DNA from 4 places in the Williamsia sp. Y844 genome. Region 1 is predicted to be linked to each of the others. Evidence: riboswitches for the same ligand, from Rfam matches in the RefSeq annotation. Region 1 holds a riboswitch; each other region holds the start of a gene.
What was found. Region 1 has a riboswitch for S-adenosylmethionine ahead of AC1TQG_RS12900 (LLM class flavin-dependent oxidoreductase). Riboswitches for the same ligand answer to the same signal wherever they lie in the genome.

Region 1 (7,547 bases):
CCCACATGACTTTCACGTGTCACGGCGGCTGATTTGAGACGGTCGAGACAGATCCGGCCGACCACGGTGGTCAGCCAGGCGCCGAGATCGTCGATCGCGTCGTGCTCGGCCGCATCGAGGCGTAACCAGGACTCCTGAACCGCGTCTTCGGCATCGCTGATGCTGCCGGTGATCCGGTATGCCACCGACAGCAGCCGACTGCGATGCTCTTCGAAACGCTCCCCGAGATTCCCCATCACGGCATGGTGGATCGGGTCCGAGCGGACTCGGTGGATGGTCGGCGTCCGACGGTAGCATCGCGCAGGAGTTCGGCGACGCCGGCAGATGTGACCGGCCTCGGATTCGGATACGGCTTGGCGGTTGCCAATTGGCTTGCCCGAGCGATGGATTCGGGATCGAATCCGAGTTCGCGAAGTGAGCGCGGCCCGCCGAGCCCCGCCACCAGGTCGTAGACGCCTGCCGCGGCATCGGGCACACCCATGGCATTGGCGATGCGCTCCATCGTCTCCGGTGCGGCGGGGGTGTTGTAGGCCATGGCATGCGGCAGCACGACGGTATGCGTCGGGCCGTGGGGCAGGCCGAAACTGCCACCCAGGGTGTGACAGAGCTTGTGGTGCAGGCCCATTCCGACAGATCCCAGGCAGCTGCCGGCCAGCCAGGCCGCGCGGAGCAGGTCGGATCGGGCCTGCGCGTCGTGGAGATCAGCCATCACGCGGGGGAGTGCGCGGTTGATGGCCGTGACGGCGTCGAGTGCCATGAGGTCGGTGACCGGATTCGCGTCGGCCGAGTACAACGCCTCGACCGCATGCGCCAGGGCATTGATCGAGCTGGTGAGTGTGATCGCGGCAGGCAGATCCATGGTCAGGTCGACGTCGTAGATGACGGTCTCGGGCAGGATGGCCGGCGAACTGCGTGTGGTCTTGACCCCGTCGACGGTCTCGCCGAGTACCGGCGTCACCTCAGAGCCGGCATAGGTGGTCGGAACGATGATCTGGTCGTATCCGCCGCGTACTGCCAGCGCCTTCGACAGTCCGGTTGCCGAACCACCGCCGATCGCCACCACACAGTCGACATCTGCTGCTTCGGCCAACTCCATCGCGCGCTCGGTGACCTCCAGCGGCGTGTGCATGACCGCGCCGTCGAAGCGGGCCGCGAGCGCAGTTCCCAACTGGTCCGTGAGCTCGGTGGCCAGGGATTCCAGGCGCGGTCCGGCGATCAGCAGAACCCGACTGCCGCCGAGCCTGCTGACCTCGTCGCCGACGGTTGCCAGGGTCCCGCTGCCGAACACGATCCGCGACGGCGGTCCGGGATCGGTGAAGCCCCGCATCGGGTCTGCCATGTGCCCGGTGTCTCAGGCCGCTATCGCGGCATGCATTTCCCACACGATGACCTCGGCATCGGAGGTGGCGGTCAGCTGTTGCCCGCCATCGCCGTGGACGCGGACCGCGTCGCCATCGCCGAGCTCGCCGACACCCTCCATCACGACGTCGCCGCGCGGGACGAAGACGTGCAGCAGGGGAGCGTCGGGAAGTGTCAGGGGATGCTGCCCGGGGGACATCCTCGCCACATGCATGGTGGCGTAACGGTTTTTGATGCGGATCGCCGAATGGTCGACGTACTGCGGCATGCCCGAGGCCACCGGAACCAATCCGCCGGACAGCAATTCGTGGTCGATCTCCAGTTGCTCGTAGCCCGGCGTGATACCGGATTCATCAGGGACAACCCACATCTGGACGAAGTGCACGGGATCGTGGGTCGCATCGGCGGTGTCTTGGCGCCAGACATCGTTCTTCTCCGAATGCATGATCCCGGTACCGGCGCTCATTCGCTGCGCCAGACCGGGGTAGATGACGCCGTTGTGTCCCATCGAGTCCTGGTGGACCAGGGAGCCCTGCAGAACCCAGGTGACGATCTCCATGTCCTGATGGGGATGAGTGTCGAAACCTTGTCGGGGCAGGACGATGTCGTCGTTGTTGACCATCAGGACACCGTGGTGGGTGTTGGCCGGGTCGTAGTGGGGGCCGAAAGAGAAGGAGTGTTTGGAGTCGAGCCAACCCGCGTTGGTCTTGAAGCGACTGTCGGCACGGCGGACGTCGAAGCGGGTGGGAGGTGTTGCTGTGGTCATCGGTAGGGCCTTTCGAGTGGAGCGCTATCGCCAGAAGCCATGTCTAGAGAACGTGAGAGCCGTACATCTCGCCGAGTGGATCGGCGATGAGTTCGAGGCGGGCCCCGTCGGGGTCGCGGAAGTACAGCGACACCTCGCTGTGTTCGATGAGTTCGACGCCCGCGTCGATCAGTTTGTCGCGCAAATGTTTCCAGCGCTGCGGCTCGACACTGATCGCGACATGATGCAGCCCGCCGAGGACTTCCTGGTATGGACCGACATCCAGGCCGGGAAAGTCGAAGAACGCCAAGAGATTTCCGTTGCCGATGTCGAAGAAGAAGTGCGAGGAGCCGGGATAGTCGCGGTTCTCGATGAGTTCGGTCAGCGGGAATTCGAGTAGGTCCTGGTAGAAGCGAACGGTGCGTTCGACGTCGCTGCTGACCAGTGCGGTGTGGTGCAGACCGCGAGCAGAGGAGGCCGGCCGGGATTCGGCGGGTACCAGGTGTTCGGCGCGGATCGCCTCACGCTTGCCCGCATATTCCTGCAGGCGCTTCTCGTCGATGTCGGCGGTGCTCATGGCCGGTCCTTCCGTGCGGGGGTCTTCATCCAGTGTGCGCTTCGAGTGGGCAGAGGTAAATGGTTGCGTGCTCAACTACTTCGGTAGCGTACCGCAACTGGTTGCTTTGTCAACTACTTTGGCTATGCTCTAGTCGTGGAATCAACACAGTGGCTCAGTGAGGACGAGCAGCGGACGTGGCGCGCGTACCTGGATGCGACCCGGTTGCTGCTGCGGACGCTCGATCAGCAGCTCGCCCGGGATGCCGGTTTGTCGTTCACGGACTTCGAATTGCTGGTCATCTTGTCCGAGGCGCCGCAGCACCGACTGCGCATGCGGGATCTGGCTGATGCGATCACGACCACGAGAAGTGGCGCCACCAGGGCAATCGGCCGTCTGGTCGACGCCGGATGGGTGCTTCGCGTCGAATGCGAAGACGACAAACGCGGCATGATGGCGGAATTGACCGACGCCGGGATGCAGAAGCTGGCGTCGGCGAGCCCCGGACATGTCGCCGAGGTCAGGCGAAACATGTTCGACCTGCTCAGTCCGCGGGACGTTGCCGTGTTGGGGCGAGCATTCGCCGACACACGCGAACACCTGCTGCAGGCGCCCGAGTAGACGGCCGGTTCGATCGACAAGTCATCCCGGCTGCGGTGTGGCGGTGAAAAGTCATTGCGGGTACAAGCATCTTGCCGAACCTCTTGTACTCCCGGGCGCCGACCGGTCCTCGCTGATGGCAGATCGGGAGATCGCGTTTGTTCTGTTTGGCGTCGCAGCCCCCAGGATCATCGAAGACGAGGGCAACAAGCCATAGCGGGTCCGGCGACCTGGGCGCACGATTCCGATGGCCATCAAAAGATGGCGTGGGGTTTGAACCTGACTGAATCTAACCGTTCCACGGCGGGTGGTCATGACGCGTCGTGCCGGACGGCCTGCGATCACCGCGGACCGACCGGATCGCCCTGGAGGCTGTTGTGCTGCGGCAATGCTTCAGAAAGTCCGTCGGTCCGTTCGCCGGAAAGGGCTGAACATCCCTGATGGCGGGACCAACGTGACTCACACTGTCTGTCGGGCAAGTTGATTCATCGTTTGACGCGTTATGGGCACCGGCTTACTGTGCACAAGGATCATCAAGAGCGATTGAGAGACCCGGCTCGCTGACGTCGCAGCAACCCCCCGCCTCGGCGGGTGCGGGTGCTACTGCCGGGACCGATGAAGGTTGTGTGCCATGCCGTCAGTTCAGGAGTCCGGGTGAAGTTTCTGTTGATCAGTCTGATCACCCACACGCCTCACCCGTTGTCCGGCGAGACCGTGACCGCGGCGGAGCGGTTTCGAGAAGTGATCGACAACGCGGTTCTCGCAGAGGAATTGGGCTTTGACGGTTTCGGGGTGGGCGAGCGGCACGAGAGGCCGTTCATCTCCTCGTCGCCACCGGTTGTGCTCAGTAACATCGCCGCACGGACTTCGACCATCGCGCTGTTCACCGCGGTGACAACGCTCAGTCTGCTCGATCCGGTTCGCGCCTTCGAGGACTACTCGACCCTCGACAACCTCTCCGGTGGCCGACTGCAACTGATGATCGGCAAGGGCAACGGCGCCGCGCAGGCCAAGCTGTTCCACGTCACCGAGGCCGACCAGTGGGAGCGCAACCGGGAAGGCTACGAACTCTTCCGACGGTTGTGGGAGGACGACACGGTCACCTGGACGGGCAAGTACCGGCCGTCGTTGACCGACGCCGAGGCCCTGCCCCGCCCGCTGCAGAAGAAGATTCGCGTCTGGCACGGCAGCGCCACCAGCCGTGAATCAGTCGATCTGGCAGCATTTTACGGAGATCCGCTGTTCTCGGCCAACGTCACCAATCCGATCGAACCCTATGCCGAATTGATCGACCACTACCGAGCGCGGTGGGCGGCATACGGGCACGATCCGGCGGATGCTCTCGTGGGTGCGGGATCGGCCGGGTACTACGCCACCAAGAACTCGCAGGATGCGATCGACACATACCGCCCGATCTTCGACGCCACCTTGGCGAGAATCGGGTCATTCGGTCTGCCGCTGGTGTTTCCGACCCTCGAGGACGCCATCGAACGAAGCTCACTTCTGCTCGGGAGCCCGCAGCAGGTGATCGACAAAGTGTTGCGATATCACGAGAAGTTCGGTCATGAGGTCATGCATCTGCACGCTGACGCCAGCGGCCTCACCGACTCCCAGCATCGCGACTCGCTCGAACTCTTCCAGTCCGAGATCGCACCGGTGCTCAGACGTGAGATCCCGAGCCGCCCGATCTCCACTCCCGTCGCGTTGGAGGCTCTGACATGACCGCTTCGACCCGGCTCCCGCCGTCGATGCGTATCGGTCGGCGCATCTTCGCGCACTTCATCTGACACATCGAAAAGGACAAACATGCCAGTAGAGTTCCTGGGGATCGCTGCCACGAATGACGGCACCGAGATCCACCCTCGTACCACCGCCGGCTCCTTCGACAGGGAGTACACGCTCAAACTCGCTCGTGCACACGAGGATTTCGGATGGGACCGGATCCTGTTCGCCTATGGTGCCGGTGCTCCTGAACCTGCGGCGGCCGCCTCATACATCGCGAGCAATCTCGAACGCATCGAGATCCTGCTGGCACACCGTCCCAATGTCTCGTACCCGACATTCGCCGCCAAAACCTTCGCAACACTCGACCAGATCTCCGAGGGACGGGTGACGGTGCACTTCATCACCGGCGGCAACGACAGCGAACAGCAGCGGGAGGGTGACTTCCTGTCGAAAGACCAGCGGTACGAACGCACCCGGGAGTACATCCAGATCGTCAAGAAGGTGTGGACCAGCCGGGAACCGTTCGACCACAACGGCACCTACTACCGGTTCAACGACTTCGTCTCCGATGTCTTCCCGGTTGCGCAGCCTCGGCCCGACATCTCCTTCGGCGGGTCGTCGTCGGCGGCCTATGCGGTCGGCGGCGCGGAGGCAGATATCTACGCGCTGTGGGGTGAACCCCTCGAAAACACGGCCGAGCAGATCGCGTCGATCACCGCGTCTGCGAAGGCCGCAGGTCGTGAAGGGCGCCCGCGATTACAGGTCGCGTTCCGGCCGATCATCGCCCCGACCGACGAATTGGCCTGGCAGAAAGCCGAATCGATACTCGGTCAGCTCAATGCCCGAGCAGCCGGCGCCGCCCAGCTCCCACGCGGATTCTCCCTGACATCGCCTCAGAATGCCGGTTCCCAACGTCTACTGGAGATCGCTGATTCAGTCGACCGCTTCGGAGCCGCGGGATGGACGGCAACGTCCAAGGCAACCGGGGGCGGCGGAAATTCCAACGCGCTGGTCGGTTCTCCGGAGACGGTGGCAGCCGCGCTGCTCGAGTACTACGACCTGGGGATCGACATCCTCTCGGCCCGCGGCTACGACCTGCTCGACGACGCGATCGACTTCGGCCGGTATGTGATTCCCATCGTTCGTGAGGAAGTCGCCAAGCGCGACAGGAAGATCGCGGGTGTGGCGTGAGCGGGCTGGTTCAAAACCACACTGATTTTATTGAAGATATTGGGGCGCAACGGTTTAACCTCATCAGTGAGCTGATAACGGGCGAAGCAGCCGCCGCTTCTCCGCAGGAGCGTGCTATCGCCAGGATCGATGGAGGAAATCGATGAATGCACGTGTGTCCCGCCCGCTGTTCGCCGTGGTCGGCGCCGCGCTGATGACAGCAACCCTGCTCAGCGCCTGCGGGTCCGACGCCTCCGGCGGCGAGGGCGACGCCGGCCCCGCTGCGCCGGGTGGAACCCTGCGCTACGGGCTTTCCGGGGCACCGACCTGTTCGGATCCGGCACAGGGCGCCACCAACCAGACGATCTATGTCACCCGCCAGGTGGTGGACTCCCTGACCGACCAGGATCCGCAGACCGGTGACATCACACCGTGGCTGGCGGAGAGCTGGGAGATCAGCCCCGACGCAAAGTCGTTCACCTTCAAGCTCCGCGACGGCGTGACCTTCAGTGACGGCACGCCGCTCACCGCGGAGTCCGTGAAGAAGAACTTCGACTCCATTCTTGCGCTCGGTGCCGCGAAAACCCCGCTGGCCTCGAGTTATCTGACCGGCTATGCGGGAACCACGGTGGTCGACCCGCTGACCGCGACGGTGGATTTCAGCACACCGAACGCGCAGTTCCTGCAGGCCACGTCGACCTCGCAGCTCGGCCTGCAAGCCGATGCCACCGTCGCTCAGACCGCCGAAGCGCGGTGCCTCGGGACCAATATCGGCAGCGGCCCGTTTACCTACTCGGACTGGCAGCAGGACCGGTCGGTGTCGCTGGCCAAGCGCACCGGTTACAACTGGAGCTCACCGGTTTTCGCCCATGCCGGTGAGGCATATCTCGATGGCATCGACTTCACGGTGATCCCCGAGTCGGGTGTGCGCACGGGATCGCTGTCCTCGGATCAGCTCGACGCGGTCAGTGACGCGCTGCCCCAGGACGCGCCACAGATCGAAGCGGTCGGTGGTCAGGTTCTCACTACCCCGAACCCGGGCATCACGTTCGGATTCCAGCCCAATGTGACCCGTGGGGTCCTCACCGATCCGGCTGTGCGGCAGGCGATCATCCCGGCCATCAACCGTCAGGAACTTGTCGACACCGTTCTGGGTGACGATTTCAATGTCGCGACCAGCGCACTGGCCGCGAACACTCCCGGGTACACGGACCTGTCGTCGGAGGTGACCTTCGACCAGGACAAGGCGCGCTCGATTCTCGACCAGGCAGGATGGGTCGACGGAGGCGATGGAATCCGGGAGAAGGATGGCCAGAAGCTCTCTTTCACGCTCTCGTTCAGCGCTGTGTTCACCGGTAACCAGGCGATTCTCGAGTTGGTTCAACAACAGCT
Region 2 (7,547 bases), 640 kb from region 1:
TTCTTCAGGCCGAACTCTTCGACACGAGCTTCGTCGGGGGTGATGGTGGCGCACTTCACGCCGACACCGTGTTTGAGGATGGCGTATGCCGAGTCGATGGTGACCTGGTCGTCGGTACGGTCACGTTCCTCGATGCCGAGGTCGTAATACTCCAGGTTCAGATCGAGGTACGGGTGGATCAGCTTCTCTTTGATGAACTGCCAGATGATCCGAGTCATCTCGTCGCCGTCCAGCTCTACGACCGTTCCTTCGACCTTGATCTTGCCCATATGGCTACGCGTCCTCCTCGACGATGTGTGCCCCGCTTTCGGACGCCGACTCATGAGCTGGCGCGCCTGCACCCAAACATGTTCAACCTAGTCCGGCGGGCTGTTACCTCGCTCACCGGACAAAGTAAATATAACGGGCGTACTGCTTGCCAGCATACCCATCACCTGACGGGTCAGGGGCGTCAGCGCAGGGGCCGGATCACGAGGCGGTGGTGAGGTCCGCCGACATGTCAACGGCCATTGTCTCGGTCGCAGCAGGCGCTTCGACAGCAGGCAGATCAGGAGCGACCGGCTTCTGACCTGCCGTGGAATCAACGACGTCGGGGCCGTCGTCATCAGCACCCTGGTCCGCGTGGGAGGTTGCCGGACCGTTCCACACCGGTACGGAGGCGGGCACATCGGCTTCCGGCACATCGGGATCCGACACAGCCGGCGGGGACACCTCGGGCGCCCGATGCCGACCAGGCCCCGGGATGACGTCGGCAGAGGCCTGCGGGCGATCAACGGACGACGCAGCGAGCGCCCTCTGAGAAGCACCGGCAAGGGCGGTGTCAGTGGCCGGGTCCCCCACGTCCGCCCTGCCCGCGGAGACCGCACCGAATGCCGCATCCGCCATGGCGCGCACCGTCGGTGCCGCGATGAACCCGAGATCCGGGTCACGGTGGTCGAGTACGGCATCGATCACCGCAACCCAGTCCCGAACGAAGTTCACCGGATATTTGACGATGCTGACCGCGCTCCCGAGAATCGCGGCCCACGCGGCCGGGTCACCGGACAGCGCGTCCCGGACCGTGTACAGGTCGGTCAGATACGCACCATGCCCGAGCTGCGGGAGCGCAGGCAGCAAGCCCATGATCGCGCGGGAGATCGGCCGGATGACCTCCGTTTCGGCATAGGGGAAATCGAGAATCACCGGGCGCAGCAAATTAGGCAGTCCGACCTGCGCCAGCACAGTGGTGAGTGAGGGATCGGCGGCGATGAAGATCACCGTGGCACCGTCGGGACCCTCGATGACGGTGATCCCGTCGGTGCCCACAGCCGCCCCCGGGCCTGCCGTCATGATGCCGCCATAGTTGTGGTGCTTGACCCAGAAGCCCAGCAACGCGTCCAATGCCCCGATCGGATCTCGCCGCGGGTCGGGTATGTCACAGACCGGGTCACCATCGATGCAGACCGAGTACACCGGTATGTCGCCGAAGTCGCCGTCGCGCGAACCATCGAGCATCGCGCCCGGATACGCATTGATGAGGTTGACCTCGGCTCCGGCACCGTCGTTTGTGCCGCGTCGCCGAGGGTCGGAATAGAGCTCGCCCGACACTCCGACCGAGGTCACGCCGTCGGCCTTGCCTGCCGCGATGTCGGCCAGTACATCGCCTGCGATCCGGGCCCCCTGCGAATAGCCGGCGATGACGGCCGGGTTGCCCGGGCAGTTGGCCTGATAGGTCGCCACATCCTGGGTGAGCGCGGCTTGTCCGGTCTCGATGTTCTCGTCGTAACTCTGTGCACCGAGTGGCCAGAAGGTCCCCGGATAGTCGACGCGTTTGATCACGTAGCCCCGGGCGCTGTAGCGGGTCTCCACCCCTATGGTGTGCAGGAAGTTCGGATCGTCGGTTCCGGCCACCACGAACACGACGCCGTCACCACAGTCGTACGCCTGCGCCTGGGCCGCGAGCCCTGGAGCACTCCCGAGGAAGGTCAACACGGGCAGCGCGACCGCAGCCGCTCCGGATGCCAGCGCCGCCACCCGTCGGCCGGCCGGTTTCGGAACAGAGCGATCAGGCTTCGTCCTCACACCCACAGCAGCCCCAGTTGTTTCGAATCACCGACGGCCTCAAGCATTTCGAGGCAGTTCACCAAAGTTACGGTGGACATTGACAATGGCCAATCGCATGAACGTAGTACAGGGGCATCCGGCTGGTGGCGAATCGCAGAATCTCCGTGCGCTGAACGCTTTTTTGAACAGGAACCGCGTGTTATATCCTTTTGGCCAGGTCCTGAGTGTCAGCGACAAGCCCCGGCTAGCTGACCGGCAACCCTCCAACCGCGGTGGGGTGCTCCGGGTGACGACCAGGTTGCGGTTCGCCGCGGCAAGCGCGGGGTCCGAAAGGTCGGACCCTCTAATTGGATGTCTACCGACCATGAAAGAGAAGTCCTACATGTCTGACACCGACGTCAATCCGGCTGACAACTGGAGCTTTGAAACCAAACAGGTCCATGTTGGCCAGAGCCCGGATTCGGCAACCTCTGCCCGTGCCCTGCCGATTTACCAGACAACGTCGTACACGTTCCGCGACACCGAGCACGCCGCCAACCTCTTCGGTCTGGCCGAGCCCGGCAACATCTACACGCGCATCATGAACCCCACCCAGGACGCCGTCGAGCAGCGAATCGCAGCCCTCGAAGGTGGCGTGGCGGCTCTGCTCGTCGCGTCGGGTCAGGCCGCCGAGACCTACTCAATCCTGAACATCGTCGAAAACGGCGGTCACGTGGTGTCGAGCCCGCGGCTGTACGGCGGTACGTACAACCTCTTCCACTACACGCTGCCCAAGCTCGGAATCCAGGTCAGCTTCGTCGAAGATCCCGAAGACCTCGACAGCTGGCGCGCGGCCATCCAGCCCAACACCCGTGCGCTGTTCGGTGAGACGATCTCGAACCCGAACAACGAGATCCTCGATCTCCCCGGCATCTCCGCCGTCGCCCACGAGGCCGGCCTGCCATTGATCGTCGACAACACCGTCGCCACCCCGTACCTGATCAACCCGCTGGAGCACGGCGCCGACATCGTGGTGCATTCGGCCACGAAATACCTTGGTGGACATGGCACCGCGATCGGCGGCGTGATCGTCGACGGCGGCACCTTCGATTGGCGGGGCCAGCGTGACGGTGTGGACCTGTTCCCCGGATTCACCACCCCGGACCCGAGCTACCACGGTGCGATCTTTGCCGACCTCGGTGCTCCGGCCTACGCCCTCAAGGCCCGCGTGCAGTGGTTGCGCGACACCGGTGCCGCCATCTCGCCGTTCAACGCGTTCCTCATCGCCCAGGGCCTGGAAACACTCAGCCTGCGGATCGAACGCCACGTGTCGAACGCCCAGGCGGTGGCCAAGTACCTGGAAGAGCACCCGCAGGTGGAGTCGGTGGCCTACGCCGGACTCGAATCCTCGCGCTGGTACAAGCGAGGCCAGGAATTGGCTCCGCGCGGCCAGGGCGCGATCATCGGCTTCGAGATCGTCGGCGGCGTGGACGCGGGCAAGAAGTTCGTCGACGCACTGGTCCTGCACAGCCATGTCGCCAACATCGGTGATGTGCGCTCGCTGGTCATCCATCCCGCCTCGACCACCCACTCCCAGCTGATCGCTGAAGAGCAGCTGGCCGCAGGCGTGACCCCCGGCCTGGTCCGGTTGGCTGTCGGCATCGAGAACGTCGTCGACATCATCGCCGACCTCGATGCAGGCTTCGCTGCGGCCAAGTGAGGTGAGTATCGACCCGCACACGCCACCACGAATCCATCCGGACTGGGAATCCCTGCCCGATGGGCAGCTGACCAGTGTGCCGGTCGGCCCGATTTCGTTGGACAACGGTGGACAGATCGAGAATGTGACCCTGGCGTTTCAGCGCTGGGGCACGCTCTCGCCCACCCGCGACAACGTAGTTCTGGCTCTGCATGCCCTGACCGGCGACTCCCACGCAACCGGACCCGCCGGTCCCGATCAGCCCGCCCCCGGTTGGTGGGACGGGCTGATCGGTCCGGGCGCCGCAGTCGACACCGACGAGTGGTGTGTCGTCTCGGCGAATGTCCTCGGTGGATGCGGCGGTTCCACCGGCCCGGCATCACTGGATTCCGAAGGGCAGGTGTGGGGTTCACGTTTCCCCAACATCACCGTGCTCGATCAGGTCCGCGCCGAGGTCGCATTGCTCGATGCGCTGCAGATCGATACCGTCGCAGCCGTCATCGGCGGCTCGATGGGTGGCGCCCGCGCGCTGGAATGGGTCATCGGTTACCCGGAGCGAGTGCGGAGCGGCTTGATCCTGGCCGTGGGCGCTCGCGCATCAGCCGACCAAATCGGTACGCAGACAACACAAATTGCGGCAATCAAGGCCGATGCCAACTGGCAGAACGGCGACTATCACGGCACCGGTCGCACCCCCACGTCAGGTCTCGGCATTGCCCGCCGCATCGCGCACATGTACTACCGCAGCGAACCCGAACTCGACCAGAGGTTCGCCAACCTCCCTCAGGGGCAAGAGGATCCGCTACACGGCGGCCGCTACGCGGTGCAGAGCTACCTCGAGCACCAGGCCGACAAGCTTGTCCGCCGGTTCGATCCGGGTAGCTACGTGGTGCTGTCCGAGGTGCTCAACAACCACGACGTCGGACGCGGACGCGGTGGCATCGAAGCTGCCCTGCGGAGCTGCCATGTACCCGTCGTGGTCGGTGGCATCGACTCCGACCGGCTGTATCCCCTGCGTCAGCAGATCGAGTTGGCCGAACTCATGTCCGGCTGCGTCGACGGATTGCACGTGGTGCATTCCGCCAATGGCCACGACGGATTCCTGACCGAATTCGAAGCGGTCTCAGACCTTCTCAAGAAGACTCTCGTCCTCGCGCGTGGCTGATAACCTCCACCTGACCGGCTGGCCCACGTGGCAGTCGGTCAGGTGCGGCAGCACCGGAAAATCGTCAGGTTGCCGGCGGCGACGTCGGCACCGTACCTGACGCCGGATCATCGGACTGCGGTGAATCCGCCGGGGCAACGAGCGCAGGCGCGGACGGTGGTGCCGGCGACTGCGTGCCCTCCTGCGGCTGAGCGGGTTCAGCCTCAGGGATCGGATCGGGCGTCGTTGATTCCGGCGGCGGAGGAGTCGACGGAGACGATGGGGACGACGGAGACGACGGGTCGAGATTGGGCGGCCACGTGATGCTCGGCAACGGGAACGGGATCAGGGACGGGCTCAGGGTTCTCGTCGGCGGATCCGAAAAAGAAACCGGCGGCGGCAATTCGGTTGTCACCCAACCAGGTTCGGGGTTTCCATTGACAACCGGTGGTGCCATATCCCACGTGGTCTCGGTCGGTTTCGGCGTCAGCGTGGAGGTCACCTGCGCGTTGGTGGTCGTGGTCGTTGTCTCCGGCGGAGCTTCAGCGATTGCGGATGGCACCGTCGGAGCCTCCGTGGACTTGATCGGTGTCGACGGGTTGCCTGCGAGCGATGATCCGACCGCGTACACGGTCATCAACGCTCCCGCGAGCAACGCACCGAACATGGCCAGCGGCGCCGCCGACAACCAGTCCCGGCTACGCCGTCCACCGATGAAGGCAAGTCCGGCAGGCCGGGTGCTCGCGGCGGCAAGGCGGGCGGCACCGGTCGCCGCAACCGATTCCGGGCCGTCCGGAAGCACCGCCTCGACACCGGCCTCGTCTGTGATGAGGTCGCGGACCAGTGGAATGTTTGCAATGCCACCGATGAGCACGATGGCCTCTGGGCGGGAGGCCGCCGTGTACTCGGAGACGGCAGCAGCCGCCGCCTGCGCCATCGGCCGGATGAGACCTTCGAACGATGATCGGGTCAGGGTGCCGGTATCCGACACGCCACCGATCATCAGCGAGGTCGACTCACTCACGGACAGTTCTTCTTTCGCGGTCCGGCATGCGCTCAGCACCGTGGACCTGCGACGTCCGCGCAGGCGACCGATGATGGTGTGATCCTGCATCAGCAGAGCATCGAGCGCAGCGCCCGAAATCGCCTCGCTCCGTTGCAGGTCACTGATCCGTCCGGTCGCCGGATCAAGCGTGTACATGCTCATCCCGGTGTCGCCCAGGTCCACGACGACCACCGATGCGAAGCGGCTGATCTCGCCGGTTGAACCCAATTGGTGCGCCACAGCCTCTGTTTCGGCGATCAACTGGATCTGCCGCTTGACACCGGTACCACGAGAAGCGATTTCGCGAGCGTGCTCATCGGTGCGATACGCAACGCCGATCGGCCCGACCTTGCTCCCGCGGTCCTGCGCGGTACCCAGCATCAGATCGATGCCGGAATTCACGCGGCCGGCGCGGGTCAGACCATCGGTGAGGTCGACGTCGATGACGCGGTTGATCGAACTCTGGCGACCATTGTCATCGGTCGACAGCAGGACACAGTGGATCATTCCACTGCCTGCGGACAAACCCAGTGACGTACTCATGGTCCTCATTCCGATCGCTATCTCTCGGTTGGGGCCCAGATGATGCCGACTTCACACCCCTGATCCATTCACTGCCGTTGTTGGACAGTCCCCCTGCCGCCCTTGTCTGAGGCCGCACTTTTACGTTTCGGCACGACCAAAGTCAACAGACAATTACAGCAACGGAACCATTGTAATCAATCTGTGCCCAAAGGGTCGATCGAGGTCGCCAACCAGAGGATGGCGACACCGACAAACACCATCGACGACACGTCCGCCACACGTCCGCGAACCTCGAGGAGACCGGCGCGGGATGTCGGCAATATCGCCCGGAGAAGCGCCGCCAGCAAGGCGGCCGAACCGAGCACGAAGGTCCCTCGACGCCAGCGGTCGAAGATCAAGAAGATCGCGGCCACCACGATCAGCGCCATGACAGCGATGAAAGGTATCTGGACCAGCACCGACCGCAACTGCCGGACGCGATGGAGGCGACGAGCACGCGCACGCCGTGCGCCGGTTGCTTCCCCCTCGCCCGCGGTCGACCTGCTGCTCATATCCGGGTCAGCTCCGCGACAATGCGGATTCGGCGCGCTCGACGACATTGGCCATCAGGAACGCGCGGGTGAGCGGTCCGACACCACCGGGGTTGGGTGAGACATATCCGGCGACATCCCACACTGCGGGGTCCACGTCGCCGACCAAACCTGCATCCGTTCGACTGACACCGACATCGATGACCGCGGCTCCGGGCTTGACCATGTCGGCGGTGATGAGGCCTGCCACGCCGGCTGCGGCGATCACGATGTCGGCGCGCGAGACCTCGGCGGCAAGGTCCGCGGTGCCGGTGTGACACAGAGTGACAGTGGCGTTCTCGGTCCGGCGGGTGAACAACAGCCCGATCGGACGTCCTACCGTCACACCGCGGCCGACAACAACCACATGGGATCCGGCGATCGGCACGTCGTACCGTCGCAGCAGATGCAGGATGCCGCGCGGGGTGCACGGCAGCGGAGCATCGGACGAGGTCCCGGAGCTGTCCAGCACAAGCCGGCCCAGGTTGATCGGATGCAGTCCGTCGGCATCCTTGGCCGGGTCGATGCGTTCCAACGCCGCGT
Region 3 (7,547 bases), on a different contig from region 1:
CGATGGCGACACGTTGGCGTTGGCCGCCGGAAAGCTGGTGTGGCCGACGGCCGAGGTGGTCGGTGCTCAGTCCGACCAGTTCGAGCTGTTCGGCGACACGCTTGCGGCGCTCGGTCCGACTGATGCCACCGGTGGCCAGGAGCGGTTCTTCGACGATCCGTCCGACGGTGTGACGCGGGTCGAAGGAGCTCAATGGATCTTGATAGATGACCTGGATGCGTTGGCGTCGGGTGCGGACCTCTTTGTTCGACAGGGCTTTCCAGTCGGTGCCCGCGATCTCGACGGATCCTGTGTCAGGGACTTCGAGGTTCAAGAGCAGTCGGGCGACGGTGGATTTGCCGGAGCCGGATTCGCCGACGATGCCGAGGGTTTCGCCACCGTGTACGTGCAGGCTGACATCGTCGACGGCGCGCAGGCGGCGGTTGCCGGTGAGTGTGAAGTGTTTGGTGAGGTTGTGTGTCTGCAGCACAACATCATCGGAGATGGGGGCGCGCTGCAGGGTCTGGACGCCGTCGCGGGAGGACAGGCGGGTGCCGCGGGCGTGTGCGACCGGGATCGCGTCGAGGAGCTGCTGGGTGTAGGCGTGCTGTGGATTGTTCAGGACCTCGCGGGTGGGGCCGTGCTCGACGAACACCCCGTCCTTCATCACATAGACGTAGTCGGAGACCTGCGAGACCACCGCCAGATCGTGACTGATCAGCAACAGCGCGGTGCCGTCGGCCTTGCGTTGTTCGAGTAGTCGCAGGATCTGCGCCTGGACCGTGACATCGAGTGCGGTGGTGGGTTCGTCGGCGATGAGGAGGGCCGGATCGGCGGCAATCGCAGAGGCGATGAGCGCCCGTTGGCGCAGTCCGCCGGAGAGCTGGTGTGGATACTGTCCGGCGCGCAGGGTGGGGTTGGGGATACCGACCTCGGTGAGTAGTTCGAGGACGCGATCGTCGATGGCGTTGTTGCTCACGACCTTGTGTGTTCGCAGGACTTCACCGATTTCGGCGCCGATCGTGCGTAGGGGATCGAGGGACGTCAAGGCATCCTGCAGGACAAATCCGATGTCGCGGCCACGCAGGCGGCGCCATTGCCGTTCGGAGAACCGTCGGGTGTCCGATCCGTTGACCTGTAGTCGATCTGCTGTGACTTGTGCTGTGGGGCCGGCCAATCCGACCAGACTTCGGGCGGTGACACTTTTGCCCGAACCGGATTCACCGACGATGGCCACGCTTTGGCCGCGGTTGATGGCGAATGAAATACCGTCGACGGCGCAAATCGTGCGGGCGCCGGAGGGGAATCCCACCCGCAGGTTCTGTACATCGACGAGCGGTGCCTGCGGTGCTGCGTCTTTGGTGAGGGTTGTCATGGCGCCACCCGACCTTCGGTTCGTCGTTGCAGGTATTGGCCGACAACAGTCACCGAGAGAACGGTCAAGGTGATGGCAAGGCCGGGGAATACCGCCGGCCACCAGGCGACGGAGAAGTATGAGCGGCTGGCCGAGAGCATGCTGCCCCATTCGGCGGTGGGGGGTTGCGGGCCCAGACCCAAAAAGCTGAGTGAGGAACCGACTCCGATGGCTGCTCCGATACCGATTGTGGCCAGGACCAAGACGGGTCCGATCGCGTTCGGGACGATGTGGCGGACAACGATATTGGTCTGCGTCCAGCCCAGCGCCTTGGCGGCTTCGACAAACACCGCCCCGCGCAGACGGATGACTTCGCCGCGGACCAGGCGGGCGTAGCTGGGCAGGGTGACCACGGCGACGCCGATGATGGTGGTGAACGTGCCGGGACCGCGGGCGGCGACGATGAGGAAGACCAGCAGTAGTCCGGGGATGGACAGGAAGACGTCGAGCAGGCGCGAGACGACCCAGTCGCCTGCACGTCCGCCGCGGGCGGCGAAGACGCCGATCAGTGTGCCGGCCACCAGGGCGAACACGGTGGCGCTCACACCGATCAGCAGGGATGGCCACGCACCGTAAATGATTCGGGCGTAGATGTCGCGACCATTCTGGTCTGTGCCGAACAGGTGATCGACGCTCGGGGCCAGCAGCATGTCGAGTGGTTCGCCGGCGTTGGGGTCTCTGCCGGTGAACAGGCTGGGGAACAACGCCGCCAAGGTGATGAACACCAGGAAGATCGCGCTGAGGATCACCGACAATCGCAGTCGCCGAATACGTTGAACAACAGTCTGTCCGACAGCGAAACGGACCGCTCGATGGTCGAGCTCCGCTGCGCTACGTCTCCGCAGTAAAGGGTCGAGCTCCGCTGCGCTACGTCTCCGCGGCGCCGGGTCGGGCCGGGTGTCGGTGGTCATGCGTTTACCTTCTCGGTTGCAGAGGTTGTGGGCCCGTCGGCCCGAACCCGCGGATCAAGCCAGCCGTATGCGGCGTCGATGAGGGTGTTGACGATGGTGTAGAACGTGGCGGCGATGATGACGACCCCGAGGACCAGTGGTAGGTCTTTGCTGGTGACCGCGGCGATGGTCAAGCGGCCCAGACCTTCTCGGGAGAAGACCTGCTCGACGATCACCGCGCCGCTGATGAGTGCGCCGACGATCCAGCCCCACAACGTGATCACCGGCATCGCGGCGTGGCGCAGCACGTGGCGGAGCAGGACCGCGGTCTGGCTGATCCCGCGGGTCCGCGCGGTGACAACAAATGTTTCGTCGAGCGTGCGTTCGACACCGTGCCGAAGCACTTGTGACAGCAGCGCCGCGGGTGCGGCCGCCAGCGCGATGGATGGTAATACCAGCGAAGCCACGCCATCCGAGCCGACCGAGGGGAACCAGCCGAGCTGGAACGAGAAGATGGTCAGCAGCAAGATGCCGAGCCAGAATGTCGGGACTGCCACGGTCAGGACCTCCAGCGAGGTGGCCGGGCCGCGTAGCCATCCTGGCCGGTTGGCCGTGGCCAGCCCCACCACCAGTGCGACGACCAGCGCGAGGATCGCCGAGACGATCACCAATTGCAGTGTGGGCCAAATCTGTTGACCGATGGCCTCGGTGACTGGCATTCGCAGCGCGTAGGACCGTCCGAGGTCGCCGTGAAGCAGTCGCCACAGGTAATCGAAGTATTGGACGATCAACGGATCGTCGAGTTTGTAGTCGTTGATGATCTGCGCCCGGACCTCCGGGGACACCTGCGCGGTGCCGATGATCGCGTTGATCGGCTCACCTTTGCCGGAATGCAGGACGAGGAAGGTGGCAGTGATCGCGCCCCACAGCACCAGCAGCGACACCAGCAATCGGCTGGCGACCGCCCGACCGAGGGAGCGAGTGCGCGCCACCTCGGTCGGGCCTGCCACCGTGTCGATCACGGTCACTTGCTCACCCAGGCGTCGTAGAACGTCGGGTAGGCCTGCGGTTCGAACTTCACGCCTTGCAGGTTGTTACTGCGGCCGAGCACGTAGTTGAAGACGTAGACCGGGAACACTGCGGCGTCGTCGGCGATCTGCTGCTGGGCGCGAGCGTAGATCTCCGACTGCTTGGTCAGATCGGTTTCGCCAAGCGCTGCGATCAAGTCGGAATCAACAGCGGGATTGGAGTACTTGGCCACGTTTGTTCCGAAACTGTCCACCGGAATGTTCGACGAATGATCGAGCGTGCGAAGTGCATCCGGTGACGCCCGCTGCCAGCTGATGTCGAGGACGTCGTAGCCGTTGGTGAAAAGGGCGGTGTAGTAGTCGTCGATGGTGGTGTTCTTGATCTGGTAGTCGACACCGATCTTCTTGGCGGACGACTGCACCTGCTCGAGCAGGGTGTCGCGTTGTTCGCGAGCGTATTCCTTGAGGAAGGGATGCACGACGGTCAGACGCTTTCCGTCCTTGGTGCGGTAGCCGTCGCCGTCGCGTGCGGTCCAGCCGGCTTCGTCGAGAAGCTGATTGGCTTTGTCCTCGTCGTAGACGTACGCCGACTCACTGGCCTTGTTGTAGCCGACCGTGGCGGGGCTCAAGGTGTTCTTCGCGGGCTGGAAGACGCCGAAGTAGAGCTTGTCGACGATGGTGTCCCAGTCGATTCCGGCCCGGAAGGCTTCGCGGACCTTGATGTCGGAGAAGACGCCGGCCTGTGTGTTGGGGTAGTAGTTGTAGTTTCCGCCCGGAGCCTGGACCGTCTCGACGGAATAGCCGGGTGTGTCCTTGAGCGCGCTGACGTTGACCGGCGGGACGCTGGCAATCGCATCGACCTGATTGCTGGTCAAAGCGCCGTAGCGAGAGGAGTCTTCGGGGATCTCCTGGATGCTGATGGCTGCCAGGTGTGCCTTGCCGGAGTGGTCGGCGTTGCCCGGACCCCAGTTGTAGGCCTCGTTGCGGGTGTAGTCGATGCCCTTGTTCGGGGTGTAGCCGGCTTCACTGACAAACGGCCCGGTGCCGACGATCTTGCTGCACAGGGCATCTGTTCCCTGAGTCAGGGTGGAGGGGGCCTCGATGCCGAGGTATGCCGAGGCCGCGGAGGGAAGGAAGGCCGAATTCGGCTCGGAGAAGGTGACTTCCACGTGCGTCGGGTCGATGACGTTGGTGCCGGCGTAGGTGGCGATGGTGTTGGCCGCGAGTTGGGACTTGGTGTTGGGGTCGACGATGTGGTCGAGGTTGGCCTTGACTGCGTTGCCGTCGAACTTTTCTCCGTTGGAGAAGGTGACGTCGTCGCGGAGGGTGAAGGAGTAGGTGAGCTGGTCGGGGGACACGCTCCACTCGGTGGCGAGCCAGGGGTCGAGGCTGCCGTCGGTGTTGAGGGCGACAAGAGAGTCGAGGATCGGGCGGGAGAAGAAGCCGGCGACGTCGGCAGGGCTCTGATGGGGGTCGATGCAGCCGCCGGGACTGCTGTTGATGGCAAACCGAAGGGTGCCGCCGTCGACGGGATCACCGGTGGCCGTCGCGGAATTATTGCTGTCGCCGGAGCCACAGGCGCTGGCGACAAGTCCGACCGTGAGAGCCGTAAGAATCGTGGCCTTGCTCAGATGACCCGGTCCGGGATGCACCCGTCTCAATCGGCCGGCAGCAGGTGTTCGGGACATCGGTTTTCTCCTCGTGAATGCAATGGGCGTGGCAGGTGCTCAGGATTCGATCGCGTGGTGCGTTGAACAAGGTCATCAAGCTTCCGGAAATCTCTTCGGGCTCGCTTGCGTGAACCCCGCGCTTGCCCCATGCCGGTGAAGGCTGGGGCCGTGTCTGTCATCCAGGGCACCCCGCCGCGGTGGAGGGTTGCCGACCAGCAAGCTGGAACTTGGCGCTGATACTCGTTGACACAGGGCAGTTGTTGTCCACCAAGCGAATCCGGGCATCATGTGGGTATGCCCGGGCAGGGGATTTCAACTGTTGGACAGAACCATACTCACGCTCCTGCGGAAATCCGATGGATGCGCGGAGTTCCGATCGCCGAGAAGTTAAAGCACATGGGTATGGACGACGCCGTAAAAGTCTGTTAGCGTCGGCGTCGGTCACGAGTACCAGCGAATAGCCCCGGCTTGCTGGTCAGCAACCCTCCATCGCGGCGGGGTGCTCCGGGTGAAGACCTGGCCTGTTCGAACCCGAACAGGCAAGCGCGGACCCCCCACGTCCGAGTTCCGAACTGCTCCATCGGCAGGTTCGAAACTTGGTGCGTGCGGAATCCCTGACACCGGAAGCTGGTGTGAGATATGAGCACTGCAACACTGAATCGAACCCTGAATGCTCTTGCAGCGATAGAAGGTTCGGACACCCAGGCGCCATTGCGGGATGGCTCGACCACGCGATACGTCAACTTCGACTACGCGGCGAGTGCACCGGCGTTGTGCAGCGTGGTCGAGAGAATCACACAATTGCTTCCGACCTACTCGAGCGTGCATCGGGGCGCGGGCTACGCATCGCAGGTCACGACGCAGGCGTACGAGACCGCCCGTGAGCAGGTCGCGGACTTTGTCGGTGCCGGCGAGCAGCACTGCCTGATCTTTACGCGGAACACCACCGATTCGCTGAACCTCCTGGCCCGCTGTGTGCCGGGAAAGGTCGTCGTCCTCGATCTGGAACATCATTCAAATCTGTTGCCGTGGAGTGACGTTCACGTGGTCCGTGCCGCGAATACGCTGGCCGCGACGATCGTTCGCGTGGAGACCGCACTGATAGAGACCGGTGCGGCGTTGCTGGCGGTCACCGGTGCTTCCAACGTCACCGGCGAGATCTTGCCGATCGGTGAACTGGCAGATCTTGCGCACCGCAACGGCGCTCGGATCGCTGTCGACGGAGCGCAGTTGGTTCCGCACCGCAGGGTGGACATCACTGCAGGCGGCATCGACTACCTGGCCTTTTCAGGACACAAGACCTACGCGCCTTTCGGGGCCGGAGTGCTTGTCGGACTGCGGGATTGGCTGGATGCGGCCGACCCGTACCTCGCAGGCGGCGGTGCCGTACTCAATGTCACCGAGCAGGACGTGAAGTGGGCGCCCGCGCCTGCCCGTCATGAAGGCGGTTCGCCCAACGTCCTGGGTGCGGCTGCGCTCGCGGCGGCCTGCGTCGAGATCGAATCCCTCGGGGAGGCTGTTGTTTCCCATGAAACGTCACTCACCGACCGGTTGCGCAATGGTCTGGCGGAGATCCCGGGCGTGCATGCCCTGAAGATCTTCACCGACAGCACCGATGCCGTTGGCGTTGTCAGCTTTGTCGTCGACGGGCATCGGGCATCTGAGGTGGCAGCCCATCTCTCGGCCGAACACGGCATCGGGGTGCGCGATGGACGATTCTGCGCCCACCCGCTTCTGGACCGTCTGGGCCACGGCTCAGGGGCTGTACGCGCCAGCCTCGGCCTCGGTTCGACCTCCGAGGACGTCGACCTTCTGCTCGCCGCCCTCCGAACCCTCTAGACCCCGGGGTGGGGGACACTCAGTGCGATGAGCGCGGTGTCGTCTTCGAGCCCGGCACCGAAACTGTCGAGCAATGCCCGCACGTCCTCGATGATCTGGCCTGCGGACGTCGGCGTGTGTGCCGCGGCGAACTCGAGCAGCGCACCGTTGTCGTCGTACCGCTCGGGACCAGGTCCGGTCCGCGCCTCGGTGAGCCCGTCGGTGTAGAGCAGGAGGGTGTCGCCGGCATCGAGGTGGATCCGCTTCGAGACGAACTCAGGGTCGCGCAGGATGCCGACCAGTTGCCCACCTTCGGTGCTCACGTACTGCGCTTGACCGGCGGCGGTGAGCAGTAGGGCGGGTGGGTGCCCACCACTGGCGAGGTGGACGTCGAATCCGTTGTCGCGGCGGGTGAGCACACCGAAGATCACTGTGCAGAACCGTGGTTCGTCACCCTGGTGATTCGCATGCAACACGGTGTGGAGGTTGCGTAACACCGCAATCGGATCGTCGTCGTACACCGCCGCAGCGCGCAGCGTGTAGCGGGTCAGCGAGGTCACCGCTGCCGCGGTGGCCCCTTTGCCGCACACGTCGCCGAGGAAGAACCCCCACTTGTGCGCCGACAGGGCGAACACGTCGTAGAAGTCGCCGCCGACATCGTCGATCGACGCGGCGTGGTAGTGGGCCGCTGCCTCCATGCCATCGGGAGGTCGTAACGACGGTGGAAGCAGCGAGCGCTGAAGAGTCG
Region 4 (7,547 bases), on a different contig from region 1:
TCCGATGACGTCGCAGGCGATGAGGGACACCGCGCCGATGAGGGCGGAGTAGGGCACGATCCAGCGGTAGTCGGGCCCGGTGAAGAAGCGGGCCACGTGGGGTGCCACCAGGCCGAGGAACACGATCGGTCCGCAGGCGGCCGTGGCTGCACCGACCAGCAGGGTGATGGACACGATGCCGACGATCCGAACCTGCAGGATCCGGGAGCCCAGCGCCTTGGTCATGTCGTCGCCCAGCGACAGGATGTTCAGGAAGAATCCGCTCGCGAGCGCCAGGATCAGGCCGGGGATCACGAAGGGCAGGGTGGCATAGATGACGTCGGTTCCGCGTCCGGCGATCGAACCGACCTGCCAGAACCGCCACGCCTCCAGCGACTTGGAGTCGACGAGCACGATCGCCGAGGTGATCGCGGTCAGCATCGCGGTCAAACCGGTGCCGGCGAGGATGAGCGTCAGCGGGCTCGCGCCTTTGCCCACCGAGGCGAGGAAGAAGACCAGGCTCGCGGCGATCAGCGCGCCGATCAGACCGAAGCCCATGTACTGGATCGGGGTGGTGATCCCGAGGATGTAGACACCGGTGACCACCGCGCATGCCGCGCCGGCGTTGACCCCGAGGATTCCCGGGTCCGACAGCGGGTTGCGAGTGTGTCCCTGGGTGAGGGCACCGGCGGCGCCGATCGACAGGCCGACGATCAACCCGAGGACGGTGCGGGGGAGTCGGAGGTCCTGAACGATCCCGACCGCGTCGGCTGCGCCCGGCACGTTGTCGGCCCACAGGGCGTCCCACACCTCGCCGATCGGGATCACCCGCGAACCGATCGCGATGGACAGCACGCAAACCACGACCAGCAGAGTCAGCAGCAGCACCAGACCGGACGTGCGGCGCGTCTTCTTGGTCAAGGGAGGTGCCCTGTCTTGTCCGGGGGTAACCGCGGTTGTGCCGCGTATGAACAGCTCTGGCGAGGGTAACCTAACCTGCTCTTGCCGACGGAGTCGAGTCAAGCTCTCGTCAAAGCCCGGTAACGAAACGGTAACGATGAGCGTATAACTTACTTCTCAGTCAATTCATGGCTAACGCTCAGGCATCCAGGTCCGATTCATCCCCCAAAGCCACGTTGTGGTGCCACCAAAGGAGTGAAGATGAAGCAGAAGTTCATTCGCGCCGCCGTCGCTGCGGCCGCGGCAGTCGGAATCGCCGCAGGCAGTGCAGTCGCCACGGCCCCCGCGCAGGCTGCCCCCGTTGGTCCGGTCGACCTCGATCTGACCGGCGGCGTGTTCTGCTCGTTCGGCAAGCCAGGCGACCCGTGGGTCAACTCCTGGTACATGGTGCGCTGGATGGAGGTCAAGGCATACGGTGCCGACTTCCCCAACGTGACCCTGCAGGAGTTCAACGGGGCTTCGAAGTTCACCCCGAAGCTCAAGAAGAACGAGACCCTGCGTATCGAGACCAAGTGGTTCGGTTGCTTCCCGAGCTCGATCTCGGGCTACACCATCTCCAGCAACATCGACCCGCTGCAGAACAACATCGGATTCTGGGCGAACATCCAGCGTCGAGACAACACGCCGGACGACGACGTCGCCCCAGCCGCATAAAAAATCCGCTCCACTTGCCTGCGTTCGCTCCGGTTGCAACCGGCGCGTACGCGAATAAGTGGAGCGGATTTTTTGGTTGGAGAGCCTCAGCCCTTCTCTACCTTGTGGGGTTCGGAGGCGGCGAACATTTCGTCGCGTTCGACGACCTTGACTCGTTCGCGACCTTCGGCGGCGCCGAGTGCGCGTTCGTGTTCGTCGAGGCGGTACCAGCCGTCCCAGGTGGTGAAGGCGACGTTTTTGTTGTCGAGGTATTTGATGATGGCGTCTTCGCCGGGCTCGGCCGGATGGAGGAGTTTGCCTTCACCCATGTCGTTGAGCAGGCAGTCGACGGTCTCGTTGGCGTCACCCTTGGTGTGACCGATCAGGCCGACGGGGCCGCGTTTGATCCAACCGGTTGTGTATATGCCGGTCATGTGGGTGCCCTGGTCGAAGACCCGACCGGCTTCGTTCGGGATGACGCCGGCCTGGTCGTCGAACGGCAGCTGCGGCAGGTTGTCAGACAGGTAGCCGACCGCGCGGTAGACCGCACCCAACTCCCAGTCGGTGAACCTGCCGGTGCCGCGGACGTTGCCGGTGCCGTCGAGTTCGGTGCGTTCGGTCCGTAGTCCGACGACTTTGCCGTCCTCGCCGAGGATTTCGGTTGGCGACTCGAAAAAGTGCAGGAACAGTTTGTGCGGGCGCCCTTTGGGGTCGCGGATCGCGTACTGCTCGATGATGGTCGCGACCTGATCGGTGATCTTGCTCGAACGGCGGGCGACGGTGGAGCCTTCGTCGTACTCGATGTCTTCGGGGTTGACGATCACATCGATCGTCGGGGAATGGTCGAGTTCTTTGAGCTCGAGCGGCGTGAACTTGGCCTGCGCGGGGCCGCGACGTCCGAAGACGTGGACCTCGACGGCTTTGTTGGCCTTGAGGCCTTCATAGACGTTGGCCGGGATCTCGGTCGGCAGCAGTTCGTCGCCGGTCTTGGCCAGCACGCGCGCCACGTCCAGTGCGACATTGCCCACACCGATGACCGCGACCTTCTCGGCTTCGAGGGGCCAGGTGCGGGGGAAGTCGGGATGTCCGTCGTACCAGGCGACGAACTGGGCGGCGCCATAGGAACCGTCGAGGTCGATGCCGGGGATCTGCATGGCGCGGTCGTCGGTGGCGCCTGTGGAGAAGATCACCGCGTCGTACATCTGCTGCAGGTCTTCCAGGGCGATGTCGCTGCCGAAGTTGACGTTGCCGATCAACCGGATCTGCGGCTTGTCCAAGACCTTGTGCAGGGCGGTGATGATGCCCTTGATCCGGGGATGATCGGGGGCCACGCCGTAGCGGATCAGCCCGAACGGGGCCGGCATCCGCTCAAACAAATCAATTGAGACGCCACGGTCTTTTGCTTTGTCCGACTTCATCAATGCGTCGGCGGCATAGATACCGGCGGGGCCGGCACCGACGATGGCCACGCGAAGCGGGCGGTTCTGATCGCTCATGAGTCGCAGTTGCTTTCTCGTGCGGAGAGTTCAGGCGGACGTCACCGACGCGGACCTGGGGAGGCTACTTCCTCCCCACGGTAGGCGCTGGACCTGACCGGAACCAAAAACGTCGGTTTCTGGGTCAGTCAAGTAAGGGTTGGCTGACCAAAATCTTGTTAACCGTCTCACGGTGGTGGCAGGTCGGGCAAATATGAGCGATAAGCTCGCGGCCATGGCAGGAAGCGACTCCGCAGCCGACCGTAAACGGTCGGGTGGGGGCAAAGAGACAGAACCAGAAGTTTTTGACGACGAGCGACGGACCATCTGGCCGTTCCTTGTGGCGGCCACGATCATGGTCGTGGTCCTGGGTGCGATCGTCCTCATGCAGGTACTTCGCCCGGCGGAGGACCGGCTGACGGACCAGGCGAAAGTGACCCACGCCGTCAACGACTACTACACGGCCCAGAACGCGATCAACTACACGAGCTACCGTGCCGTCTTCTGTACCGCCGAGCTCGAGTCTGCGGACTTCCCGAGCCAGGACGAGTTCACCGCCGAGTACCGGGACGCGCGTGATGCCGACGGCAAGATCGAGGTCGGCAACATCTCGGAGACCGTCGTCAACGGCGATCGGGCCACGGCCAATGTGCACTGGTTCCGGGAACAGAAGAGCGAAACCACGATCACCCCTATTGTTCTGGTCAAAGAGGGTGGCAACTGGAAGGTGTGTGCATGAGCTACGCAGGCGATCTGACCCCGCAAGAGGCATGGAAGATCCTCGACGAGGATCCGACGTCGGTACTCGTGGACTGTCGGACCCAGGCCGAGTGGAGCTACGTGGGCGTACCGGATCTGTCTGGTGTCTCCAAGAAGCCGATACTCATCGAGTGGGTCAGCTTTCCTGACGGTGCCCGCAACGCCGATTTCGTTGGGCAGTTGCGCGAAGCCGGTGTCGAGAACGACCAGCAGGTGGTGTTCCTCTGTCGTTCCGGACAGCGTTCGATCGGTGCGGCGCAGGCCGCGACGGCCGACGGGGTGGCCAAGGCATACAACATCCTCGACGGTTTCGAAGGTGCCACCGATCCGGACGGACATCGCGGTGCGGTCGGCTGGAAGGCAACCGGCCTGCCGTGGCGGCAATCGTGACCCAGACGGCCAGATTCAAGACAGCATATTGCGCACGATGGAGGACGAGTTGAACGCCAAACTGCCCGAGGGACTTTCGCCCGAGACCCTGGCTGTGCGCGGAGGGCTCATGCGGTCCGGTTTCGAGGAGACCTCCGAGGCCATGTACCTGACCTCCGGGTACGTCTATTCGTCTGCAGCTGCGGCCGAGCGGGCCTTCACCGGCGAAGAACAGCGATTCGTCTACTCCCGCTACGGCAACCCGACTGTGGCCATGTTCCAGGAGCGGCTCCGTCAGCTCGAGGGTGCCGAGGCGTGTTTCGCCACCGCCAGTGGCATGGCGGCGGTCTTCGTGGCGCTCGGTGCGCTGCTCAAGACGGGTGACCGGCTGGTGGCTGCGCGCAGCCTGTTCGGTTCGTGCTTTGTCGTGTGCAACGAGATCCTTCCCCGCTGGGGCATCGAAACCGTCTTTGTCGACGGAGAAGACATCGAACAGTGGGAACAGGCACTGTCGAAGCCGACTGACGCGGTGTTCTTCGAGACCCCGTCGAACCCGATGCAGACCTTGGTCGATGTGGAGCGCGTCTGCGAACTCGCCCACGCCGCCGGTGCAAAGGTTGTGCTGGACAACGTCTTTGCGACCCCGCTCCTGCAGAGCGGCCTCGAGCTCGGTGCCGACGTGATCGTGTATTCGGGTACCAAACACATCGACGGCCAGGGCCGGGTGATGGGCGGGGCAGTGCTCGGAACCAAGGAGTACATCGACGGTCCGGTGCAGACCCTGATGCGGCACACCGGTCCGGCGCTGAGCCCCTTCAACGCCTGGACGTTGCTCAAGGGACTCGAAACCATGCGGTTGCGGGTGGATCATTCGACCGCCGCGGCATTGCGCATCGCCGAATTCCTGGAAGCCGATCCGCGGGTTGCGCGGGTGAGATATCCGTTCCTGCAGTCACATCCGCAGCATGATCTGGCGAAGAAGCAGATGTCCGGTGGTGGCACCGTGGTGACGTTCGAACTCGCCGACACGGGCTCGGCATCCGGAAAGGCGCGCGCGTTCGAGCTGCTCGACGGTCTGCAGATCATTGACATCTCGAACAACCTCGGGGACTCGAAGTCGTTGATCACGCACCCGGCCACCACCACCCACCGGGCGATGGGACCCGAGGGCCGGGCCGCGATCGGGCTGTCCGATTCGCTGGTCAGGCTGTCGGTCGGGCTCGAAGGTGTGGATGATTTGTTGAAGGACCTGGACCAGGCCCTGTAGCGGGAGTCGGACGACGCCACCTGAGGTCGTCACCGGAGATCGGAGGGTGGGCATTTTTCACTCGCTGGCCGATTGGGTCATCTCGATCGTGCAGTCGACGCCGCCGTGGGCGGTGTACCTCGTGGTCTTCATCGTCATCTACTGCGAGGCGGCCGCGCTCCTCGGCCTGATCATGCCCGGTGAGACAGTCCTGCTTGCCGGTGGCGTGGCAGCCGCCGTCGGCCAGACCAACATCGTGTGGCTGATAGTCGGTGCCTGCATTGCGGCGGTACTCGGTGACTGGACGGGCTATTCCATGGGCCGCAGATCCGGCGGCCGCATCACCGAAACCCGCTTCGGTGGGTGGGTTGGGCGAGAACGCTGGCAAAAGGCCGAGGAACTCATCCGCCACGGCGGGGTCGCCACCGTGATCGGGGCGCGCTGGATCGGATACGTCCGCACAGTCACCCCGTTTGTGGCCGGGATGAGCAAGATGCCGACGCGTCAATATTTGCTTGCGAATGTCGCGGGCGGCGTCGTCTGGGTGAGCGCGGTGTGCATCATCGGCTATGCGGTCGGCGAGACGGTCGGGGCAACGCTGATGTTTTATCTGGCGGTTGGTGCGGGCGTACTCATGTCCGTCTATTTCTTCTTTCGCTGGTGGCGACACCGGAGTAGGTCACAAAAGTCCTCTGCCAGCGCGGAATAACATTCACGCCGCGTTTTAAAGGTTTGTCATTTGACAGGGAAATCAATGGCGCTGCAATGTGGTTATCGGTGATGAGTGCCAGCGACAAGCCCCGGCTTGCTGGCCGGCAACCCTCCATTCGCGGCGGGGTGCTCCGGGTGACAACCTGGCCGCTGTCTGTTCGGACGGCGGCAAGCGCGGACTCCGGCGGAGTCCTGATCCGAAGGGGATGCGGGTGACAAGCTCCTCCACCAGTGATCTCAGGGAAGACATCGCCCGGTTCGTGAAGGCGCGTCCGACCGATCGAGTTCTGTTCGCGTCCGAACTTGCCGAGGCCGTTGCGCTGGTCGCCGGTGTTGCACCAGGTGACGTCCTGACACTCGATCTGACGGCCGACCTCGCGGCCACCACGTCTGAAGGCGCTGACCGTGTGATGCCGGCGCAGATTGATCTGAGGACCACCCTCGCCGCGGTGGACAGTGAACTCGAACGTCGACCGGCCGCACTCCTGATCGTCCCCGCGGTGGCCGAGGCCACCGGCGAAGTTCTGCCGTTGCCCGCCCTGGCAGCGATCGCACACCGACGCGGCGCGCGACTGCTGGTCGACGGCAGCGAGATCGTCCCCCGGCGGGCCGTGAATCTGACCAGCCATGGAATCGACTACCTCGTGTTGTCCGGCCGGTCCATGGCCGGCCCGGCTGTGGTTGTTGGGCGCGGCGACTGGCTCGCAGACGCCCGGGCCGACGTCGACGACATCAGCACCGGTCATTCCCCGGCCCGGGCGTTGGCCGACCTCGGCTACGAGTGGGTCGGCCTCCACGAGCAGGCGTTGTCGGAGTGGCTCGACGCCCAGGCGGCCCGGCTTCCCGGTATCCGCCGGCTCCAGTTGTGGCCCGATGCCCGGGACAGGGTGGGAATCGCCTCGCTCACCGTTGCGGGCCGTTCCGAACCCGTAATCATCCGCTGGGGTGCCGGCACCAGCATCGATGAGCTTGCCCGGCAACTGAACTCACTCACCGAGAATGTTTTCGAGCAGGAGAAGTCATGACCGAGATCAGTAGTGCCACCACCCCGCGGACGCGCCCCGAACTGCTGGTTGCCATCGACGGTGACGACCATCCGATCGCCTGGAGCGGGCGCCGTCCGGCCGATGCGCGGAGTTCGGCGGTCCGTCGGATCCGCCAGCCGGACTTGCGCGGCGGCATCAAGGAGCGGGCTGCGTTGCGCGCCGGATGGCAGGACCTCGGTGAGGATCCCGCTGACCTGCTGGTGGCGTTGGAGATAGACGTGGTGATCGCCGAAGACGCGGCCACCGCTCGGGCCGAGCTCCTCCGGCTGGGGGAGTCGCGATTCGGCGACACCGTGCGCTATGTCGGCACCGCCAACGGACTCCTGACGCTGATTGTCGACATCTACGCCGCCGAGGTCGCCGATGCGG

Region 2: it holds a riboswitch for S-adenosylmethionine, as region 1 does, so the genes downstream of both, AC1TQG_RS15815 (bifunctional o-acetylhomoserine/o-acetylserine sulfhydrylase) here and AC1TQG_RS12900 (LLM class flavin-dependent oxidoreductase) in region 1, are expected to answer to the same signal.
Region 3: it holds a riboswitch for S-adenosylmethionine, as region 1 does, so the genes downstream of both, AC1TQG_RS24410 (aminotransferase class V-fold PLP-dependent enzyme) here and AC1TQG_RS12900 (LLM class flavin-dependent oxidoreductase) in region 1, are expected to answer to the same signal.
Region 4: it holds a riboswitch for S-adenosylmethionine, as region 1 does, so the genes downstream of both, AC1TQG_RS05390 (aminotransferase class V-fold PLP-dependent enzyme) here and AC1TQG_RS12900 (LLM class flavin-dependent oxidoreductase) in region 1, are expected to answer to the same signal.

What each region holds. Positions count from the first base shown of each region.
Region 1 covers NZ_JBXCJB010000002.1:110,094-117,640, forward strand. Annotated here, with positions in the region: gene sigJ (RNA polymerase sigma factor SigJ) at 1-236, opposite strand, end outside; gene AC1TQG_RS12880 (maleylacetate reductase) at 236-1,327, opposite strand; gene AC1TQG_RS12885 (pirin family protein) at 1,352-2,125, opposite strand; gene AC1TQG_RS12890 (VOC family protein) at 2,169-2,681, opposite strand; gene AC1TQG_RS12895 (MarR family winged helix-turn-helix transcriptional regulator) at 2,817-3,281, shown strand; SAM riboswitch class I at 3,788-3,882, shown strand; gene AC1TQG_RS12900 (LLM class flavin-dependent oxidoreductase) at 3,915-4,982, shown strand; gene AC1TQG_RS12905 (LLM class flavin-dependent oxidoreductase) at 5,067-6,176, shown strand; gene AC1TQG_RS12910 (hypothetical protein) at 6,173-6,322, shown strand; gene AC1TQG_RS12915 (ABC transporter substrate-binding protein) at 6,319-7,547, shown strand, end outside.
Region 2 covers NZ_JBXCJB010000002.1:754,166-761,712, reverse strand. Annotated here, with positions in the region: gene AC1TQG_RS15825 (NADP-dependent isocitrate dehydrogenase) at 1-269, opposite strand, end outside; gene AC1TQG_RS15820 (cutinase family protein) at 469-2,061, opposite strand; SAM riboswitch class IV at 2,260-2,369, shown strand; gene AC1TQG_RS15815 (bifunctional o-acetylhomoserine/o-acetylserine sulfhydrylase) at 2,426-3,742, shown strand; gene metX (homoserine O-acetyltransferase MetX) at 3,744-4,886, shown strand; gene AC1TQG_RS15805 (Hsp70 family protein) at 4,951-6,453, opposite strand; gene AC1TQG_RS15800 (DUF3017 domain-containing protein) at 6,630-6,986, opposite strand; gene AC1TQG_RS15795 (bifunctional methylenetetrahydrofolate dehydrogenase/methenyltetrahydrofolate cyclohydrolase) at 6,994-7,547, opposite strand, start outside.
Region 3 covers NZ_JBXCJB010000004.1:693,584-701,130, reverse strand. Annotated here, with positions in the region: gene AC1TQG_RS24430 (dipeptide ABC transporter ATP-binding protein) at 1-1,354, opposite strand, end outside; gene AC1TQG_RS24425 (ABC transporter permease) at 1,351-2,304, opposite strand; gene AC1TQG_RS24420 (ABC transporter permease) at 2,301-3,311, opposite strand; gene AC1TQG_RS24415 (ABC transporter substrate-binding protein) at 3,308-4,999, opposite strand; SAM riboswitch class IV at 5,113-5,230, opposite strand; SAM riboswitch class IV at 5,421-5,533, shown strand; gene AC1TQG_RS24410 (aminotransferase class V-fold PLP-dependent enzyme) at 5,621-6,820, shown strand; gene AC1TQG_RS24405 (PP2C family protein-serine/threonine phosphatase) at 6,817-7,547, opposite strand, start outside.
Region 4 covers NZ_JBXCJB010000001.1:1,207,403-1,214,949, reverse strand. Annotated here, with positions in the region: gene AC1TQG_RS05425 (FecCD family ABC transporter permease) at 1-900, opposite strand, end outside; gene AC1TQG_RS05420 (hypothetical protein) at 1,141-1,593, shown strand; gene AC1TQG_RS05415 (FAD-dependent oxidoreductase) at 1,680-3,068, opposite strand; gene AC1TQG_RS05410 (Rv0361 family membrane protein) at 3,283-3,786, shown strand; gene AC1TQG_RS05405 (rhodanese-like domain-containing protein) at 3,783-4,196, shown strand; gene AC1TQG_RS05400 (O-succinylhomoserine sulfhydrylase) at 4,234-5,442, shown strand; gene AC1TQG_RS05395 (DedA family protein) at 5,489-6,130, shown strand; SAM riboswitch class IV at 6,198-6,313, shown strand; gene AC1TQG_RS05390 (aminotransferase class V-fold PLP-dependent enzyme) at 6,345-7,157, shown strand; gene AC1TQG_RS05385 (hypothetical protein) at 7,154-7,547, shown strand, end outside.